DNA from 2 places in the Frankia sp. R43 genome. Region 1 is predicted to be linked to the other one. Evidence: riboswitches for the same ligand, from Rfam matches in the RefSeq annotation. Region 1 holds a riboswitch; the other holds the start of a gene.
What was found. Region 1 has a riboswitch for cobalamin ahead of metE (5-methyltetrahydropteroyltriglutamate--homocysteine S-methyltransferase). Riboswitches for the same ligand answer to the same signal wherever they lie in the genome.
Positions count from the first base shown of each region.

Region 1 (7,514 bases):
GGAGCTGGTCGACCAGCGCGCCAACATCAAACTGATCGCCAGCGAGAACTACGCGTCGCTCGCCGTGCAGCTCGCGCAGGGCAACCTGCTCACCGACAAGTACGCGGAAGGAATCGCCGGCCGGCGTTTCTACGCGGGTTGTGACAACGTCGACCGGATCGAATCCCTCGGCGCCGGCTACGCCCGGGAGCTGTTCGGCGCCGACCACGCCTACATCCAGCCGCACTCGGGTGCGGACGCCAACATCGTCGCGTTCCTCGCGATCCTGGCCGAGCGGGTCGAGTCGCGCCTGCTGGAGAAGTTCGCCCACAAGAACGCCGCCGAGTTCACCCCCACGGAATGGGGCCAGCTGCGAGCGGAACTGCACGAACAGCGGCTGCTCGGGATGGACTACTACTCCGGCGGCCACCTCACCCACGGCTATCGGCTCAACGTCTCCTCGCGGCTTTTCGACGCCCACCAGTACACCGTGGACCGCGAGACCAAACTCATCGACCTCGACGCGCTCCACCGCCAGCTGCACGAGGTCAGGCCGCTCATCCTGCTCGCCGGCTACAGCGCCTACTCGCGGCTCATCGACTTCGCCCGGCTGCGCGAGATGGCCGACGAGGTCGGCGCGGTGCTGATGGTCGACATGGCGCACTTCTCCGGGCTCGTCGCGGGCAAGGTGTTCACCGGCGACCACAACCCGGTGGCCCACGCGCACGTGGTGACCAGTACGACCCACAAGACCCTGCGCGGCCCGAGGGGTGGCTTCGTCCTCAGCACCGCCGAGTTCGCGGACGCGGTCGACAAGGGCTGCCCCTCGATTCTCGGCGGCCCGCTGCCGCATGTGATGGCGGCGAAGACCGTCGCCTTCCGCGAGGCGTTGGAGCCGGCCTTCGCCGACTACGCCGCGCGGATCGTCGAGAACGCCCGCCGGCTCGCGGAGCGGCTGGTGGAGCAGGGCCTGCCGGTGCTGACCGGCGGAACGGACAACCACCTCATCGTCGCCGACCTGACCACCTTCGGTCTCAGCGGCCGCCAGGCGGAGGCCGCGCTGCGGTCGATCGGCCTGACCCTCAACCGCAACGCCCTTCCCTTCGACCCCAACGGGCCGTGGTACACCACCGGGCTGCGGCTCGGCACCGCCGCGATCACCACGCTCGGCATGGGCGCCGACGAGGTGGACGAGATCGCCGACGTCGTCATCTCGACCCTGCGGGCCACCAAGGTCAGAGGAGTGGAGGGCACGGGGCGGCCGAGCAGGGCGCAGTTCGAGATCGAGGCGGGCGCCGCCCAGGCCGCACGAGCACGCGTCGCGGACCTGCTGTCCCGCTTCCCGGTGTATCCGGAGATCGATCTCGACGCGGCCGGCTGGCCGGCCGGGAATGTGACCGAGAACTGACTCGTCACGGTCAGGAAGCGGATTCATCCTGACCGGAACCGACGAAACACGACCACCCGCCCGGTCACGGTCCTGACCGAGCGGGTGCTCTCGTTGTCGACGACGGCTGGGCGAGATCAGGGCGGAGACATGCGCTGACGTCGGGGAATCAGCGGCGCGTGCGTCGCCGCTTGTTGACCCGGCGAGTCGCCTCACCGGTGGGACGGTTGGTGAGAAGCGTGAGAAGTCTCCGCCGAGGGCAGTCGAGCTCGGTCGCCGAGCATTCGGCACCGGGGCATTCCGGGCACGCCGGCAGCTGGAGCACGTGAAGCATCAGATCATCGAGACAGGCATCGAGAAGTTCCACGCGGTGCCGTAGTTCGTGCATTCGGGCGGACTGGGCGCCGAGCTGCCTGTGGTGGGCGCGCAGCTGTTCGTAGACGGCCGCTTCAAGGAGCACCATTTCGGTGCCGTCGATCTCGACCTGGAGCGGTTCGGGATGCTTACCCATCAGCCTCACCCATCCCGCATAAGACCAGCTCACATCTTCACATATGTTCTGCTGTGCAGGCGTGGCTCCGGTCGGCGATGTGGGCGATACCGCTCGGTCAGGTGATCGATGCGGTCCGGTGCGGCGCCGAGGTGTGGGGGCGGAGCGTTCTCGGTGCCCGGCCCCCACACCCGCGCGAGCGGGATAAGGCGGTCAGACCTGTGTGCGCACCTGACGGGCCGCGGCGACCAGGTTGGTGAGGGTCTCGCGTACCTCGGGGTAGCCGCGGGTCTTCAGCCCACAGTCGGGGTTGACCCACAGCCGCCGAGCCGGGAACACGTCGGTCGCGACCCGCAGGTGCTCGGTGATCTCCGCGACCGAGGGCACCCGCGGGGAGTGGATATCCCAGACGCCCGGGCCGACCTCGTTGGGGTAGTCGGCGCGGGCGAGGTCGGCGACGATCGCCATCTTCGAGCGGGCGGCTTCCAGGCTGATGACGTCGGCGTCCATATCGATGATGGCTTGGAGCACGTCGCCGAACTCGGCGTAGCACATGTGGGTGTGGATCTGGGTCTCGTCACGCACGCCGGAGGTGCTCAGCCGGAAGGACTCGACCGCCCACGCCAGGTAGTCGGCCCGGTCGGCGTTCCGCAGCGGCAGCGTCTCGCGCAGCGCGGGCTCGTCGACCTGGATCACCCGGATCCCGGCGGCCTCCAGATCGGTCACCTCGTCGCGCAGGGCGAGCGCGACCTGCCGCGCGGTGTCGGCCCGCGGCTGGTCGTCGCGGACGAACGACCAGGCCAGCATGGTGACCGGGCCGGTGAGCATTCCCTTCACCGGCTTGTCGGTGAGGCTCTGGGCGTAAGTGGCCCACTCGACGGTCATCGGCTTCGGGCGGGAGACATCGCCCAGGATGATCGGCGGGCGGACGTAGCGGGAGCCGTAGGACTGCACCCAGCCGTCGGTCGTCGCGAGGTAGCCGTCGAGCTGCTCGGCGAAGTACTGGACCATGTCGTTGCGCTCGGGCTCGCCGTGGACGAGGACGTCCAGGCCGAACTCCTCCTGCTCGGCGATCACGTCCCGGATCTCGTCGCGCATCGCGGCGAGGTAGCTGTCCGGGTTCAGGGTGCCGGCGCGCAGCGCGGCCCGTGCCTGGCGCAGGCCCGGGGTCTGCGGGAACGACCCGATGGTGGTCGTGGGCAGCAGGGGCAGGTTCAGCTGCTCGGACTGGATCTGGTCGCGCTTTCCGTAGGGGCTGGCCCGGTGCAGGTCCGCGTCGGTGACGGCGGCGGCCCGGTGCCGCACGGCGTCGACCCGTACCAGCGGTGACGCGGCGCGCGCGGCGAGCCGCTCGGCACGGGCGTTCACGGCGTCGGCGACGGCCGCGCGGCCGGCGGTCAGACCGCGGGTGAGGGTGACGATCTCGTCGAGTTTCTGCCGGGCGAACGCGAGCCAGCCGGCGATCTCCGGGTCCAGGTCACGCTCGAGAGCGACATCGAGCGGCACGTGCAGCAGCGAGCAGGACGCCGAGACGTCGACCCGCCCGGCCAGGCCCCGCAGGCTCTCCAGGGTGTCAAGGGCGGCGGCTAGGTCGGCGGCCCAGATGTTGTGACCGTTGACCACACCGGCGACCAGGCGTTTGCCTCCGAGGCCGCCGGCCGCGGTGAGGGCGGCCAGGTTCGCCGCCGCCGGGCCGACGAAGTCGAGCGCGACGCCGTCGAGGTCACTGTCACGCAGCACTGGCAGCGCGTCACCGACCCGGTCGAAGTAGGTGGCGAGCAGCAGCTTCGGCCGGTCCACCACGGCGGTCAGGGTGGCGTACGCGCCGCGCAGCGCGTCGAGGACGACCGCGGGCTGGTCCTGGACCAGGGCCGGCTCGTCGAGCTGGACCCACTCCGCGCCCGCGGCGCGCAGGCGCTGGAGCAGGTCGGCGTACAGCGGCACGATCCGGTCCAGCAGCGACAGCGGCTCGAAGCCCTCGCCGGCGTCCGCCGCGGGCTTCGCCAGCAGCAGGAAGGTCACCGGGCCGACCAGTACCGGGCGGGTGATCACACCGGCATCCCTGGCCTCGGCGAACTCACGCAGCGGCTTGTCCGGGTCCAGAGCGAAGGCGGTGTCCGGGCCGAGTTCGGGCACCAGGTAGTGGTAGTTGGTGTCGAACCACTTCGTCATCTCCAGGGGCTCGACCTGGTCGTTGCCGCGAGCCATGGCGAAGTAGCGGTCCAGCCGGCCCTGGGGGGTGCTCACGTCCGGGACCGTCTCGCGGTGCCGCGGTGGGATCGCGCCGAGCAGGACGGCGGCGTCCAGCACATGGTCGTAGAGGGAGAAGTCGTTGCTCGGGATCTCCTCGATCCCGGCGGCGCGCAGTAGCTCCACCCGCTCTCGGCGCAGCTGGCGGGTCGTCGCCAGCAGCCGCTCCGGGTCGCTGGTGTCTGCCCAGTACGCCTCGGTGGCCTTCTTGAGCTCCCGGTTGCTTCCTTGCCGGGGATAGCCGTACACCGTCGCGAGGCTGGTCGGACTGGTCGTGCTCATGGGCTCTCCTTCGCGAGTCCACTCACCTCGCGACAGGCGCCGACACGGCACCGACACCCCCGCGCCGGCCTCCGGAAAACGCGGACCAGCAGGTGTGCCGACGGCGCGGACCCGCCCACGAGGTCACAGCCAAGCGCCCCGCGGTCGCGGGCACGCACAGCGGGCAGGTCTTCGGACTCGCGGGCTCTACCGGCCCATCCGGACCGGGATTCCTACTGGCCGTCGCTTCCCAAACCCGGCCCCAGCCGACTCATCACCAGCCAGGACGGTGCGGGTTCAGTGCTCTCAGGCCACACCCTGATGGGGCATGGCATCGGACGGCGTTCGTTCCCACTCACCGCTGCGGGGCAGCCCCGGATTCACACCGGGTTCCCTCTCACGTCTCCCACCGGCACCGCGCCCTGCGGGAACGGTGCCAATGGTCGAACCAGCTGTGTGCATGAGCCTAGCAATGCCGCGCGAGCGACTCACCGAGAGCACGACGTTGTCCTGGGACACGATCGCGGACGTCGGATGAGGCCGTGGTATGAGTGAGACGGCGCCCCGTATGATCGTGGCTGCGGTGGGTTCGTCCTCCCGTGCCGGTCGACGCGGGCGTGCCGCAGTAACCAGCGTGTCCGTTCGTCGGTTTCCTGCGGCGATGTGTCGGCTGGCCAGTGAGGACGTCGTAAGAGGGAACCCGGTGTGAATCCGGGGCTGCCCCGCAGCGGTGAGTGGGAACGAACGCTGCCAGTAGCACTGGGTGGGTACTCCGCCCGGGAAGCGGTGGCCAGTAGGTTCGCCGGTCAGTCGGCCGGTGGGCGCCCACGAGTCCGAAGACCTGCCCCCGCCCGCGCGCCGCCGGTGCGCGGAGGTCCGTGGCCTCGCGGGTGGGCCGGTGGCCGACGGTGTGTCGCGGGCTGTGGCCGCGGCCGAACGGGCGAGCCTGCCCGCCGCGCGGCGGGTTACGGCGAGGGTTGTGTGGGCCTCCCTGGCCTGTCAGCAGGCGACCCTGCGATCCCGGTCCGGCCGCCGAGTGCCCGCCGCCTCGCTGTCGCCGCTCCTGCCGCGTGCTGTCATTGGCCAGGGTGCGCCTCGGCGAGGGATGGAACCATGGCGGCTCGCGACGTCGACGACATCGGCGCGGTCAGCACGACTGTTCTCGGGTATCCACGCATCGGACGGGCCGGTGAGCTCAAGGCCGCGACCGAGGCGTACTGCGCCGGCCGTATCGATGCGACGGAGCTGGAGCTCCGGGCCGCGCAGCTGCGGGCCGGCGTCTGGGCGGAACTCGCCGGCGCCGGGCTGGACGAGGTGCCGTCCAACACGTTCTCCTTCTACGACCAGGTGCTGGACACCGCCGTGTTGTTCGACGCGGTCCCCGACCGGTATCGCCAGGCCGCCCTCGCCGGCGGGGTGAACTCACGGAGTTCCGCGGACCTGGACATCTACTTCACGATGGCACGGGGCGGCGGAGGCCTGCCGGCGCTGGGCACGGCGAACTGGTTCACGACCAGCTACCGCCATGTCGTGCCCGAGCTCGACCAGGGCACCAGGTTCCGGCTGGCCGGACGTAAGCCGTTGCGCGAGTTCACCGAGGCCCGAAGAGATCTCGGTCTGATCACCCGCCCGGTTCTCCTCGGCCCGTTGACCTTTCTCCTGGTGGCCAGAGCCTCGACCGTGGCGCTGGCCGGCTTCACACCGCTCGACCTGCTCGACGACCTCGTCGCCGCCTACGTGGAGCTGCTGGGTCGGCTGGCCGAGGCGGGCGCGGTGTGGGTGCAGCTCGACGAACCCGCACTGGCCCGGGACCTGTCCGAGGCCGAACTGGCTGGGCTGCGCCGCGCCTACCGGTCGCTCGCGGCCATGCCATCGCGGCCGAAGCTGTTCGTCTCCACCTGCTTCGGTGAGATCGGCGCGGCGCTGCCCGTTCTGGCCTCCGTGGGTGTCGACGCGATCGGGCTGGACTTCGTGGCCGGCCCCGGCAACCTCGTCGCGCTCGCCGGCATCGGTGGCATCGGCGCGACCACCATTGTCGCGGGTCTCGTCGACGGCCGGAACGTGTGGCGCACCGACCTGCGGGCGGCGCTGGCGACCTGCGTCCCGCTGCTGGGGCTCGCTGGCGACCTGGTGGTGAGCTCATCCTGCTCGCTGCGCCATGTGCCGCTTGACCTCACCCTGGAACGGGGGCTGGACGCCCGGCTGATCGACCGGATGGCGTTCGCCCGACAGAAGGTCGACGAGATCGTGCTACTCGGCCGGGCGCTGCGCGAGGACCTGCCCGCAGTGGCCGAGCAGCTCGCCGACGCGGACGCGCGCCGCGCCGCCGTGCCGGAAGGTCTCGTCGACGAGGCGGTGCGGGCCCGTGTGCTGTCGATCCACAGCGGGGAGCTGACGGTCGCCCGGGCGGAGCCCGAGGTGCGGGCCGCCGCCCAGGCGGGGAAGCTGGGACTGCCGGTTCTGCCCACGACAGCCGGATCCTTTCGACCGGATGGCGCCATCGGAGCACCGCGTTCCTCCTGGTGTGGCGGCACTGCCGGCGAGAGCATCCACGTCCAGGCGATGGCGGCCGAGATCGACCGGCTGATCGCGTTACAGGAGGACATCGGCCTGGATGTGCTCGTCCACGGAGAGCTGGAGCCGGACGACCTGGTCCGTGTTCTCGCCGAGCGGCTCACCGGCTACGCGACGACCGACCACGGTTGGGTGCAGTCCGACGGCATGCGGTATGTCCGACCGCCGATCCTGTTCGGTGACGTGGCGCGGCCTGGGCCGATGACGGTGCGCTGGGCCTCCTACGCACAGGCCCGCACGAGCAGGCCGGTGAAGGCGATCCTGCCCGGGCCCGTGACGATGCTCGCCTCGTCGTTCGTGCGCGAGGACCAGGCGATCGCCGACACCGCCCGCCAGCTCGCGCTGGTGCTGCGCGACGAGATCGATGATCTGCAGGTTGCCGACATCCGGATCATTCAGATCGACGAGCCCGGAGTCCCTGTGCTGACACCGCTGCGGCGCGGAAGCTGGAAGGAGTACCTGAGATGGACGACCGAAACGTTCCGGCTGGCGACCTCCGCGGCGGACGCCGGAACGCAGATCCATACGCGCCTGTGCTGCTCCGAGCCCGGTGACGTCGTCAGCCTGATCGAG
Region 1 is NZ_LFCW01000002.1:241,132-248,645, forward strand. It holds gene ACG83_RS08625 (glycine hydroxymethyltransferase) at 1-1,387, shown strand, start outside; gene ACG83_RS08630 (hypothetical protein) at 1,536-1,877, opposite strand; gene metE (5-methyltetrahydropteroyltriglutamate--homocysteine S-methyltransferase) at 2,070-4,388, opposite strand; cobalamin riboswitch at 4,554-4,765, opposite strand; cobalamin riboswitch at 5,018-5,231, shown strand; gene metE (5-methyltetrahydropteroyltriglutamate--homocysteine S-methyltransferase) at 5,481-7,514, shown strand, end outside.

Region 2 (7,514 bases), on a different contig from region 1:
CGATACCTTTTTCGCTACCGTAGGTTTCGATACCTTGGGTCGCGAAACTCGGTTGACGAGGAGAAGGTATGAGTGAGGTTGTGCTTACGGAGCGTCCGCCGGAGCCGGACTGGTTGACGATGACGGACGAGGAGCTGGTCGCCTACCGCGACGCGGAGAACCGCTTTCGGGCGTCCAGCGCGATACGGCCGGTCACGGGGGACCCGGACCCCGGCGCTGTGATCGACTGGCAGGAGGTGACGCTGCCCGGCCGCGAACTCCCGGTCCGCGTCCACCGGCCGGCGGCGGACTCCGGCGAAGGCGCCGAGCTGCCGTTCGTGCTCCACGTGCACGGCGGTGGGTTCGTGGGCACCGCCGTGCAGAGCGACTGGGTCAACAGCCACCTCGCCGCCCAGCTGCCGGCGGTCGTGGTCTCCGTCGAGCACCGCCTCCTCGACCACCGAACTCCGCTGTCGGCGGCCGTCGCGGATGGCTGGGACGTGCTCCGGCAGGTGGTGCGCGACCCCGGGCCGTGGGGCATCGCCCCGGCGCGAACGGCTGTGTTCGGCGAGAGCTGCGGCGCGCTGATCAGTGCGCTGGCCGCGATCCGCGCCCGCGAGTCCGGCCTGCGGCTCACGGCACAGGTGCTGGTCAACCCCGCTGTCGACGTGACCGGGACGATGCTCGACCACGCCTCGGTCACCGAGCACGCCGACACCCCGACCCTCGCCGTGCCGGTGCTGCGGCTGTTCCAGCGGCTCGCCGTTCCACCGGGAACCGACCCTCGCGAGCTTTCGCCGCTGCACGCCGACAGTCTGAGCGGGCTGGCCCCGGCGCTCGTGGTGGTGCCGACCCACGACCCGCTGGCCGACCACGGCCGCCGCTACGCCGAACGGCTGCAGGCGGCCGGGACGCCGACACGGCTGGCCGAGTACGCCGGAGCGGGGCACGCGTTCCTCAGCATCCCGGGTCTGGCGCCGCAGGCCGAGGCGGCGCGGGCGGAGATCCTCGAGTTCCTCCGTGCCTCGTTCGCCGGCCCGCCGCGAGCCGCCGATGCTTCGGCGCCTGATCACGAAACGCGTTGATCCCGCCGTGACGACAGAAGAGAAGATCGACGGCACGGCCCTGGACGGGGTGGCGGCCACCTGCCTGTGGACGCTGCGCAACCGGGCCGAGGAGTCGATCCACCCGGGCTCGTCGTTCGACGACCCGCTGGCGGAGCGTCTCTACCGCAGGATCGACTACGACTTCGAACGCTTCGGCAGGCCCAGCCAGAGCCATCCACTGCGCGCCCTCGCCCTGGACCTCGCCATCCGCGCGTACCTGGACCGGCACCCCGAGGCGACTGTGGTCGCCCTCGGCGAGGGCCTGCAGACCACCTACTGGCGCCTGGGGCGGCCCGGCGTCGACTGGCTGACCGTGGACCTGCCACCGGTGATCGACCTGCGCCGGCGCCTGCTGCCGCCGGAGCCACGCATGACCGCGATCCCGGTCTCGGCGCTGGACCACAGCTGGATGGACGTCCCCGATCCGGCACGTGGGGTGTTCATCTCCGCCGAGGGCCTGTTCATGTACCTGGAACGAGACCAGGTGATGTCCCTGATCACCGAGTGTGCCGCGCGGTTCCCCGCCGGGCAGCTGTTCTTCGACTCGATACCCCCCGCGTTCAGCAGGCGGACGATGAAGGGCTACCGCATGTCGGACCGCTACACCGCGCCGCCCATGCCCTTCGGCCTCACGGTCTCCGCGGCCGCTCGCCTGCCCGCGCAGATCCCCGGCGTGGCCACCGCCGAGGACCTGCAGCCACCGCCCGGCCGCAGGGCATGGCGGTCGCGAACGCTCCGGAGGATCGCGGCCCTGCCCGGCCCGCGTGATCTGCGCCCGTCAGCCACCCTGTTGACCTTCGCCGGGTGACCGCGGGCAGCTGCGCGGCGAGCCGGGTGGCGCCGGCGGGGCGGCCTGACCCGGTACAGGTGCTGCGGGCCGTGGCGCTCGCCGTCGGTCCGCCGCCCGGAGCCGTGAAACGATGCTGGGCGGGCGAGTGGACGCGCCGACAGACGGGGAGGCATGGCTGTGGCGACGATGGACGACCTGGCGGAGCTGGGCCGGGAGGAGAAAGGGCTGGCGGTCGTCTCGACGTCGCGGGCCGACCAGAGCATTCAGTCGTCCGTGGTCAACGTCGGCGTCCTGCGGCATCCGCTGAGCACCACCCCTGTCGTCGGTTTCGTCACCTACGGCCGGGTCAAGCTCGCGAACCTGCGTGCCAGGCCCGCGCTGACCGTCACGGTCAGGTCGGGGTGGCGATGGGTGTCCGCCGAGGGCGAGGCGCAGCTCATCGGCCCGGACGACCCGCATCCCGACATCGACGCCGAGCGGCTCCGGTTGCTGCTGCGGGAGGTCTTCGTCGCCGCGGGCGGCACGCACGACGACTGGGCCACGTATGACCGGGTGATGGCCGAGCAACGGAGAACCGCCGTTTTCCTGGTGCCCCGGCGGGTCTACAGCAACTAGTGGTGTGTCTGCCCCGGTAGTTCGATGGATTTTTGGTCGTTGGAGGGTTTGGTGAGTCGCAAGAGTGAACGATTTCGGTCGTTCCGACGACCAGAATCCTTCTTTCTTGCGGGTCGCCAGGAAACCCTTCGCCCCCGTTTGCCTCTCTTGATCGGGCTCTGGCTACAGCCCACGCTACCGTCGAGGGTGTGCTGAACGAGCAGATGCGGCTGACCTGGGGCGACAACGCCTCCGGCTGGGTCGCGAACGAGGCGCTCTTCGACGCCCTGTTCGCGCCGGTGACCGCGGCGATCAGCCGTGCGGCGGCAGTCCGGCCCGGGCAGCGGCTGCTGGACGTCGGCTGCGGCTCCGGCACGTTGCTCGCGGCCGGGGCCGGCGCGGGAGCGAGCGTGGTCGGGGTCGACATCTCGCCGGGCATGGCCGAGGCGGCGCGGCGCAGGGTTCCCGTGGCCACCGTCGTGGTGGGGGACGCGCAGGTTCTCGACCTGGGCGGGGAAGCGCCCGGCCCGCCGTTCGACCTGGTCGTCTCCCGCTTCGGGGTGATGTTCTTCGAGGACCCGACGGCGGCGTTCGCGAACATCCGCCGGGTTGTGGCCCCGCAGGGCCGGCTGGTCTTCGCCTGCTGGCGCGGCCGGGAGGAGAACCCGATGTTCTCGCTCGGCTCCAGCGTGCTCGCCGGGCGGCTGGTCCCGCCACCGGCGGACCCGGCGCCTGGCGAGCCTGGCCCGACCGCGTTCGCCGACGCCGACCGGCTGGCGGGCGTCCTGGGTGCGGCGGGCTGGTCCGGCATCGTTATCAACGCGCTCGACTTCGAATGCGACTACGGGGCCGATGGCACCGACGGGGTCGAGGAACGGCTGGCGACCATCCTGAGCACCTCCACCGGCCGGTCGGCCCGGCAGCAGTTGCAGCCGGCCCTGGGCCCGCAGGGCTGGTCGGCGCTGCTCGACGAGGTGCGGGCGGAGCTGCGTCGGCATCTCGTGCGGGGAGCCGTCCGTTTTCCCGCCGCGACCTGGCTGGTCACCGCGACGAACCCGGCTGGCTGACAACTCCGGTCGGGTGACCGGCCCCGGTTCGTTCCGGGGGCCACGCCGCGAAGGTGGGTCGGTGAAGGCCGCAAACCCGAAGCGTTGCTGTTACGGATGGTAACTGGCTGTGTTTGTGTCAGGTTGACTCAGGGGACTATTGCCCTGTGTGCCCGGACGAATTCTCCGGGTTGGGCGCTGGGGCGGGGTGGGCATGGGGCGCAGGGTGCTGCGCTTTCCGCGGCAGCCGTCCTGGTGAAACACCTTCCGGAAGGAGCACCTGATTCTCATGAAGATCGACCGTCGCGAGCAGAACGGTGTCACCATCCTCGACCTGGGCGGGAAGATCGTCCTAGGGATGGGAGCGGAGCAGCTCCGCTGGGCCGTCCGTGAGGAGATGGAGAACGGCACCCGCAATCTGCTGCTGAACTGCGCCAGCGTCACCACCGTCGACAGCAGCGGCATCGGCGAGCTCGTCAGCTCCTACACGGCCACGCAGCATCGCGGCGGCCACCTCAAGCTGCTGAAGCCACCTCCCAAGTTCCAGGACCTGCTCCACATCACCCAGCTGATCACCATCTTCGAGGTCTACGACGACGAGAAGGAGGCCGTCGGCAGCTTCTGAGCCCGGCCCGGGCGGGGGAGACGTCGGCCGCCGGAGCGGGTGTTGACGCCCGATCCGGTACGGACCTACGGTGGGGCCTCGTGACGGCGTAAGGAAGCCGGTGGAAGTCCGGCACGGTTGCGCCACTGTGAGCCCGCGAAACGCCGCGGGTGAGTCAGATACTTCGCCGTCATGATGCCCATCCGTCCGCGGGGACGCACAATCCCCGAAGGAGGCTCCGGTGACCACCGTTGCGCGACTTCACTTCTCCCGTCCCTGAGCACGCCGTGATGACTTTCCGGCTGGCCGTGGCACGGTCCTCCAAGCCTTTCTAGGGAGCGACGCGATCACCGTTCATTTCATCGGCGCCGGCCCCGGTGCCGCGGACCTGCTCACCCTGCGCGGCCGGGACCTGATCGCGGCCTCCCCGGTCTGCCTCTACGCGGGCAGCCTGGTCGACCCGGCCGTGCTGGCGCACTGCCCGCCGGGCGCCCGGATCGTCGACACCGCTCCACTGACCCTCGACGAGATCGTCGGTCATCTCGTCGAGGCCGACACCGCCGGCCAGGACGTCGCCCGGCTCTGCAGCGGTGACCCGTCGGTGTTCAGCGCCGTCGCCGAGCAGATGCGCCGGCTGGAGGCGGCGGGCGTCCGTTACGACGTGTGCCCCGGGGTGCCCGCGTACGCGGCGGCGGCAGCGGAGCTGGGCCGAGAGCTGACCGTGCCGGGCGTGGCGCAGAGCGTCGTCCTGACCCGGACCAGCGAGAACGCCTCCGCGATGCCGGCCGCGGAGACGCTCGCGGCCTTGGGCGCCGCCCGGGCGACGATGGTCATCCACCTGTCCATCCAGCGGATCGAGGCGGTCGTCGAGGAGCTGCTGCCGGTCTACGGCGCCGCCACCCCGGTAGCGGTGGTTGCCTGGGCCTCACGCCCGGACCAGGTCGTGCTGCGCGGCCGGCTCGACACCATCGCCGCCGCCGTGCGCGCCGCCGGGATCGGCCGGGCGGCGGTCATCGTCGTCGGCGACGCGCTCGCCGCGACGGGCTTCCGTGACAGCCACCTGTACTCGGCGGAACGGGACCGTGCGTGCGTATCCTGATCCTCGGTGGCACCCGGGAGGCACGTGACCTCGCCGCCGCGCTCGTCGCCGAGCAGGGCATGGACGTCGTCTCGTCGCTCGCGGGGCGGGTGCGCGATCCGGCGCTGCCCGCCGGCGAGACCGTGATCGGCGGCTTCGGTGGAGTCGGCGGCCTGCGCGTTTTCCTGCGGGACCGGGCGATCGACGTCGTCGTCGACGCCACGCATCCGTTCGCGGCGAGGATGTCCGCGCACGCCGTCGCCGCCTGCGCGGCCCCCTCGCCCGCATCGGACGAGGCGGGCGGCACGCACGCGGGCAGCACGCATTCGAGCGGTGCGCATTCGAGCGGTGCGCATTCAGGTGGTGCGCATTCAGGCGGCGCGTGGGCGGGCGGCGCCGGTTCCGCGGTGCCGCTGCTCCGGCTGGCACGGCCCGGCTGGCAGGCCAGGCCCGGTGACGACTGGCGTCGCGTCGGCGACCTGGCGGCGGCCGCCGACCGGGCCCGGGAGCTCTGCCCGCCGGGCGGCGCCGTGTTCGTCACCACCGGTCGCCGCGAGCTCGCGCCGTTCGCCGCGGACCCGGACCGGCACTATCTGATCAGGGCCGTGGACCCGCCGACGGACACGCTGCCATCGCGGCACACCGTGCTGCTCGACCGCGGTCCCTACACCGTCGAAGGAGAGACCCGACTGCTGCGCGAGCACGACATCCGGGTGCTGGTCACGAAGGACAGCGGCGGCACGCTGACCGTCGCCAAGCTGGACGCGGCCCGCACGGTCGGCGTGCCGGTCGTCATGGTCGACCGCCCGGCGGCCGCGGGCCCGGCGCCACGGACCTGGCCGGACGCCGCCGGCATCCTGACCGCTCTGCGGGAGCTGGCCGCTGGCCATACTGCCGAGTCGCCGCCAAATAGCGGAAGTAGTCGTCGCCAATAGGTGCAAATGGGACGCAGGGCCATCTGGCAATACGCAAGAAGTGAGAATTTCGGTCGTTTCAGTAACGAAATCCTCACTTCTTGCTGGGGATCAGTGGCATCAGTGGAAGCCCGAAGCTCGGGGTTCCGCGACGGGTCTGGCGTGCCAGTGATCACCTGGAATCGGTTGGGGCGGTGTGGACCCACTGGGTGACCGGGAGCGCCGAGCGGAAGGCGGTGAACGAGCCGACCGGCTCGGCGTGGGAGATCGCGATCCGGCGCAGCCGGCCGCCGGCCCGCCGATGCCAGTCGACGAGCACGGCCTCCGTCTCGATCGTGACCGCGTTGACGACGAGGCGCCCGCCCGGCGGCAGCGCCGCCAGGCAGGCGTCGATGACTCCGGGGATGCTCGCGCCGCCGCCGACGAACACGGCGTCCGGCGTCGGCAGACCGGCGAGCACGTCCGGTGCGCGACCTTCGACGAGCCGTAGCCGTCCGGCCGCGGCCCCGCTTCCGGCCCTGGCCCCGGCCGCGGCGGGCATGGCGGCGGGGCCGGCGGGGCCGGCGGGCGATGCGACGACGCCGGCGAGGCGTTCGGCGTTCGCCCGGACGTGGGTGGCGCGATCCGCCCGCGGCTCGATGGCGATGACCCGGCAGCGGCGGTCTGCACGCAGCCATTCGGTGGTGATGCCGCCGCTGCCGGCGCCGACGTCCCAGAGCAGCTCACCGGGCGCCGGGGCGAGCACGGCCAGCGTGATCGCCCGCACCTCCTGCTTGGTGAGCACGCCGTCGGTGGTGAACGTCTCGTCGGGCAGGCCCGGCGCCTGGCCGGCGCCGGCCAGGCGCTCGCCGGGCGCGCAGCGGACCGCGACGATGGCGAGCCGGTCATGCCGTGGCAGGGCGGCCGGCCCGGCCTGGTGGACATGGACGCGTTCGTGCGGACCGCCGAGGCGTTCCAACACGGTGAGCTCGGCCGCGAGGTTACGTTCGGTGACCAGTCGGCGCACCCGGTCGGCTCCGTCCCCGTCGCCGGTGAGGACCAGCACCCGGGCGTCGGCCCGCAGCTCGGGGCCGATCGCGGCGTAGGGCCGGCCGAGGGTGCTGACGACGGTGACCTCCTCGACCGGCCAACCGAGCCGGGCGCAGGCCAGGGAGATCGACGACGGCGCGGGCAGCACCCGCACCCGGCTCGGGCCGAGCGCCCGGGTGAGGGTGCCGCCGACGCCGTAGTGCATCGGGTCGCCGCTGGCGAGCACGACGAGGCGGCGCCCGGCGTGGGTGTCGGGCAGGGCCGCGGCCGCGGCGGCGAGGTCGCGGGGCCAGGCCTCGGTCGCGCGCACCCAGCCGGCGACGAGGGCGAGCTGGCGGGCACCGCCGAGAACGACATCCGCTCCGGCCAGGGCT
Region 2 is NZ_LFCW01000004.1:728,261-735,774, reverse strand. It holds gene ACG83_RS20375 (alpha/beta hydrolase) at 69-1,064, shown strand; gene ACG83_RS20370 (class I SAM-dependent methyltransferase) at 1,072-1,893, shown strand; gene ACG83_RS20365 (TIGR03618 family F420-dependent PPOX class oxidoreductase) at 2,053-2,490, shown strand; gene ACG83_RS20360 (class I SAM-dependent methyltransferase) at 2,694-3,536, shown strand; gene ACG83_RS20355 (STAS domain-containing protein) at 3,805-4,140, shown strand; adenosylcobalamin (AdoCbl) riboswitch at 4,206-4,358, shown strand; gene cobM (precorrin-4 C(11)-methyltransferase) at 4,466-5,218, shown strand; gene ACG83_RS20345 (precorrin-6A/cobalt-precorrin-6A reductase) at 5,206-6,132, shown strand; gene cbiE (precorrin-6y C5,15-methyltransferase (decarboxylating) subunit CbiE) at 6,284-7,514, opposite strand, start outside.
Region 2: another riboswitch for cobalamin. It lies ahead of cobM (precorrin-4 C(11)-methyltransferase); the one in region 1 lies ahead of metE (5-methyltetrahydropteroyltriglutamate--homocysteine S-methyltransferase).